Panacibacter ginsenosidivorans: one gene and its partner. The protein of the gene in region 1 interacts with the protein of each later gene in a pairwise test. Links are inferred from orthologs where the notes say so. Each region holds a gene or a part of one and is shown in the gene's direction. Other genes may lie near its edges.

Region 1 (2,804 bases):
TAGCACCAATAGGCGCTTATCTTGCTGTTACCGGCAGGTTTGATGTTTTGCCAATCTTGTTTTCATTAGCTGTAATATGCTGGGTTAGTGGCTTTGATATCATTTATGCTTTGCAGGATATTGAGTTTGATCAATCTCAACAACTCTATTCTATTCCTGCTATGCTTGGTAAATCAAAAGCATTGCGTGTTTCAAAATTATTGCATGTATTAAGCGCTGCATGTGTTATTGCTGCTGGCGTATATGGTGGTTTTAGCTGGTTGTATTGGGCAGGAATAATAGTATTTGTCGGCATGCTCATTTACCAGCATTCTATTGTAAAACCCAATGATCTTAGTCGTGTAAATATTGCTTTCATGACGGCAAATGGTATTGCCAGTGTGGTATTTGGTGTACTAGTAATTGCTGATCTGTTGCTTTTATAAAAGTTGCGTAAGGAATAAAGTGTACAAGAGTGCGACGCAACGATGTTAAATGTATATTCATAAGCCGGGCTCAAAAAAATATTTTTATAAAAATTTATGGCAAGAATACTTTCAATTGATTATGGTGCAAAAAGAACAGGCCTCGCTGTAACTGATCCATTACAGATCATTGCAAGCGGCCTTACTGCTGTTGATACAAAAGACCTGATGCCTTTTCTTAAAAAATATTTCCAGGATGAAATTGTGGAATTAATACTTATAGGTGAACCCAAGAACTGGGATGAAAGCGATACGCATGCCACGCCATTAGTACAGGCATTCATCAAAAAACTACATAAAGAATTCCCCACTATGACTGTGCAAACAGTGGATGAACGTTACACTTCAAAATTGGCGGTACAGGCCATGCACGAGATGGGAATGAAGAAAAAAGACCGCCAAAATAAAAAGAATGTAGACGAAATTGCCGCCACTATTATGCTGCAGGAATACCTGAACCGCCATGTATAATGTGCTTTTTGTTCAACCATTAACAAGCTAAGAATTATATTTGCGGCAATTTTTAATTTAGAAGGTTTTATGATTTTACCCATTGTTGCATACGGAGCAGATGTTTTAAGAAAGAAAGCGTTGGATATAGAACCGGAATATCCTCAACTTGATAAATTGATAGCTGATATGTGGGAAACCATGTATGCCAGTAATGGTGTGGGTTTGGCGGCACCGCAGGTTAATAGGAATATCCGCCTTTTTGTAATGGACAGTGCTCAGATCTTTGAGCACCAGGAAGAAGATGATAAAGGTCAATACCCTGATGAGCCAGGTGTAAAGAAAGTTTTCATTAATGCACATATTGCAGATTTTGGCGGTGATGACTGGAGTTATAATGAAGGTTGTCTAAGCATTCCTAAAATACGCGAAGATATTTTGCGCCCTGAAGAAGTGACTATTGAATATCTTGATGAAAATTTTCAGCCGCACACAGAAACATTCAATGGCATTACAGCCCGTATTATACAACATGAGTATGACCATATAGAAGGTAAATTATTTATTGATTACCTGAAACCATTAAAGAAAAAAATGCTGCAGGGTAAATTAAATGACATTTCCAAAGGCAAGATAAAAGTGGATTATAAAATGGTTTTTCCTAAATGAAATATTGCATCGCTCTTTTAATATCGCTAACCTTTTTTACTTACACCTACGCACAGGATACTACAGTTATATGGGATAACCAGCAGATTACTTTGCCCGAAGCTGTTGTAAAAAATAATCTTGATTATAAAAATATCTTACAGCGCATTAAGAACGATACTACTTTTTATAAGGCATTCCGCAACCTGCACATTATCGAATTCAGTTCTTACAACGATATACGCATGCTTAACAAAGGTGGTAGCGTAAAAGCAAGCTGGGACAGCAAAACAACGCAACATAGAGAAGATAGTTGCCGCACCATGGAGATCATTAACCAGCAAACAACCGGTGATTATTTTGATAAGAAAGGCAATTACAATTATACTACTGCAGAAATGTACGCATCAATTTTTCTTACCAAAGGAAAAGTATGCGGTGAAACAAATATTGTTACAGGCCATGAGTTTGATCTTAGAAATAAATCAGGAATGGAAAAACATAAAGAACAATTAAAGATGTTGTTCTTCGATCCGGGTAAGAAAATTCCAGGCATTCCATTCATTGGTAACAAACTGGATCTCTACGATGATGATGCACACAAGCTGTATGATTACAAACTTGACTTCATTGATTATAAAGGCAGCTTTGCTTATGTGTTTACCATAAAACCAAAAGAAGATCTGGGTATGTTCGGCAGGGATGATATTGTGATGGATGAAATGACAACATGGTTCGATTATAAAACATTTGAAGTGCTTGCACGTAATTATGCACTCAGTTATAAAGTTGGTGTTTACGATTTTGATGTTAACATGCAGGTTGAAATGACAAGAGTGGGAGAGTTGCTTGTGCCAAAAACTTTACGGTATAAAGGAGACTTTGCTGCTTTGTTTAAAAAAAGAGAACGTGGCGAGTTCACTGCCACGTTGTTTGATTTCAAAAGATAAAAATAAGTGCGAAGCAATTGAAAGTATGCATCTAAACTGAAAGCAAAAACGCTGCCGGTGTAGATTTTAAGTAGGAATTTTTTGTAACCGGCTTTCTGTTAAATCTTCAGCTTCTGTTGCGTCGCACTCTTGTACTGTATAAACACTGCGCATCATTTGATGCTGCAGGAATATTTTTTATTTCATGGGATCTTTAGCCAATTGCTTTACCTGTTTGCCTGGCAGATAGATCTGAAACCCTAAGCCAAAACCTATGTTGTTATTAGTAGTTGAACTTCCAAAACCTACAGTA
Region 2 (3,017 bases), 3.1 Mb from region 1 along the record:
GATAAAGATATGTGGAAACAAAAAACCATCACACAGCAGTGTGATGGTTATATAAGGTTATTTAAAAGTCTATTCATCCCCACATTCGCACATCCTTATGCCATTACTTCTTTTGTCAAATGCACTTTGGTCATTTGCAAATAATGGTTTTGCAGTTGATGCACATAATGCACATCAGGATGATCTCTCCGGTCTTCGCGGTACCACATTTCCACAACAGAAAAATCACCTTCTTTTGGTATCACCATCCTGAAAGATCCTTTTTTATATTTCACTACGCCATCCGGCATTATTTCTTTACTGAAGTTCAGATTTTTCATGGCTTCATCAGACATTGGTATTGGGTAAAGATCATCCGGTTCATACCAGAATTCCTGCACTTCTGTTTCCACACAAACCTGTTTTTCATCACCATTCAGGCGTACCACTTCACCTTCACGCCTGCTGCCTTCGTATTCGGCAATTACGTAATCACCTTGTTTAAGTTCGCTGAATTTTATCATAGTTCAATCGTTTTAGAAATTTAATTTACGATTCTTATCCAACCTGTAAAAAAAAGTTTTTGTGAAGATTTATTGTGAACCCAACTGCATTGCTGCTATTAAACATCGTTGCGTCGCACTCTTGTGCGCCTTGATATTCTGTTCAGCATCTAATAAATAAGTATAATGCTAACACTTGTAAAAATCTTTTTGGTATATAATTTTTCGTGACTACTTTCGCAACCGCGATGAAAATAACAATGAAGCATACAAAGGGAACAAAGAAGATCTACTCAAACGAGGAAGGTGTTTAAACTTTTGTGTGTAGCAAAAATATAACTGAAAGCCTTCCTCGAAACAGGAAGGCTTTTTTTGTTTCGCTTTTATTGCTGAATAGAACTACCGAACGTATAAGTGAGTGACACAACAGGCAATGATAGTAGTACAATAGTTAAGTACATAAAATATAAAACCATAAAACAACAATAAAAATTCCATTACAATGAAAGTAGCAGTTGTAGGCGCAACAGGTCTTGTAGGCACAAAAATGCTGCAGGTATTGGCCGAAAGAAATTTTCCCGTAACAGAGTTGGTGCCGGTGGCATCTGAAAGATCAGTTGGTAAGGAAGTAACATTTAAAGGCAAGCAATACAAGGTTGTAAGCATGGCAGACGGAATAGCCGCAAAACCAGCCGTAGCAATATTTTCAGCGGGTGGCAGCACTTCATTGGAATGGGCGCCAAAGTTTGCAGAAGCAGGCATTACTGTTATAGATAACAGCAGCGCATGGCGCATGGATCCGACAAAAAAATTAGTAGTTCCTGAAATAAATGCAGATGCATTAACGGCAGAAGATAAGATCATTGCAAACCCTAACTGCTCTACTATTCAAATGGTAGTTGCGTTGAATCCATTGCATAAAAAATATAAGATCAAAAGAATTGTGGTAAGCACTTATCAAAGTGTTACTGGTACCGGTAAAAAAGCCGTTGATCAATTGATGAATGAACGCAAAGGCGTGGAGGGAGAAATGGCTTATAAATATCCGATCGATCTGAATGTAATTCCGCAGATTGATGTGTTTCTTGACAATGGTTATACAAAAGAAGAAATGAAAATGGTTAAAGAGACATGCAAGATAATGCGTGATGATTCAATTCGTGTTACTGCTACAACGGTGCGTATTCCTGTAATGGGCGGTCACAGTGAAAGCGTGAACATTGAATTTGAAAATGAATTTGATCTTGATGAAGTAAAGAGTTTGTTGAGTAATGCACCTGGCGTTGTGCTTCAGGATGATCCTGCAGCGCAGTTATACCCCATGCCAATGTGGGCACATGATAAAGATGACGTGTTTGTTGGTCGCCTCCGCCGCGATGAAACGCAGCCAAAAACATTAAACCTCTGGGTGGTGAGTGATAACCTGCGTAAAGGCGCTGCTACCAATGCTATACAAATCGCAGAATATTTGGCGTCTAAAAATATGTTGTCATAGATTTTTTGTGAGTGAGCAACCGAAAATGTGTAATGCCTCCTTTTAAAAAGTGAGGCATTTTTGTTGTGTAACAGGCAGTTGAATAAGTATAATACTTTTGTTGTGTCACTCACTTGTACTGCTGGCAATTCTTATCAGCATTAATTAAATTTGCTTATGGATATCGAAACACTACGCGAATATTGTCTTGCAAAAAAAGCTGCAACAGAAGGTTTTCCTTTTGGAGAAGACACACTTGTATTTAAAGTAATGAACAAAATTTTCTTACTTGTATCCCTATCATCAAGCCCGTTGCAATTCAATGCCAAGTGTGATCCTGACAAAGCCATTGAATTGCGTGAACAATATTATGCTGTGCAACCGGGATATCATATGAATAAGAAACACTGGAATACCATCATTATGGATGGAAGTTTGTCAAATACATTACTTAAAGAAATGATCAATAATTCTTACAATCTTATTGTACAATCATTACCAAAAAAAAGATAAAGAAACGCTTAGCTAAATTCATTCTTCGATAGCATGGTTTAAAAAATTTATTAATGGTTGCAGCGCCTCAAATGCATCTGCTATTTTCTTCACCAGGTTTTTATCTGTTAGTTCTGTATCTGTTATTGGTGCCATTGCAATAAAACTTTTCAGTTTTATGTATTCAATGGCAGGGTTCTCTGCTTCATAATCTTTTGGAGGACGGCTTAATTTCATTTCACTACTGTGATCAAGGTCTTTGTAAGTGAAGGCAAATTTTTTATTGCCGATTATTTTTTTGAAGTCGTTGAAATTATAATCGATCTCCTGTCTTACTTTTTTTAGTATTCCAGGTTCAGGCATATATAACCCTCCACCCACAAAACTGCCACCTGGCTCAAGATGAAAATAATAACCTGCCGTATTCCAGGCTTTTTTACCAGCTTTATTTATGCTGGCGCCCATATTGGTTTTATAGGGAGACTTGTCTTTACTAAAGCGCACATCTCTGTTGATGCGAAACATACAATCCTTTGCTATTAATGTGGCGATAGTTTCATCCTTTTTAC

What was found. Proteins that work in one complex are often made in the same cells at the same time.
Region 2: the proteins of def (region 1) and FRZ67_RS14485 interact in binary tests that used the Escherichia coli proteins (3 or more experiments, as listed by UniProt). The link is inferred for Panacibacter ginsenosidivorans from one-to-one orthologs.

What each region holds. Positions count from the first base shown.
Region 1 is NZ_CP042435.1:324,455-327,258, reverse strand. The notes cover bases 69-2,793. They hold def (peptide deformylase), read left to right. Parts: upstream 69-1,004; coding sequence 1,005-1,583; downstream 1,584-2,793. Other genes in these bases: FRZ67_RS01285 (outer membrane beta-barrel protein), read right to left, coding at 2,690-2,793; FRZ67_RS01290 (hypothetical protein), read left to right, coding at 1,580-2,512; ruvX (Holliday junction resolvase RuvX), read left to right, coding at 522-935; FRZ67_RS01305 (UbiA-like polyprenyltransferase), read left to right, coding at 69-425. In the rest of the region: more of FRZ67_RS01305, read left to right, coding at 1-68; more of FRZ67_RS01285, read right to left, coding at 2,794-2,804. UniProt on the Escherichia coli protein: Removes the formyl group from the N-terminal Met of newly synthesized proteins. Requires at least a dipeptide for an efficient rate of reaction. N-terminal L-methionine is a prerequisite for activity but the enzyme has broad specificity at other positions.
Region 2 is NZ_CP042435.1:3,439,845-3,442,861, reverse strand. The notes cover bases 43-2,980. They hold FRZ67_RS14485 (aspartate-semialdehyde dehydrogenase), read left to right. Parts: upstream 43-984; coding sequence 985-1,977; downstream 1,978-2,980. Other genes in these bases: FRZ67_RS14475 (DUF2461 domain-containing protein), read right to left, coding at 2,488-2,980; FRZ67_RS14480 (MmcQ/YjbR family DNA-binding protein), read left to right, coding at 2,134-2,469; FRZ67_RS14490 (hypothetical protein), read right to left, coding at 96-503. Also shown: more of FRZ67_RS14475, read right to left, coding at 2,981-3,017.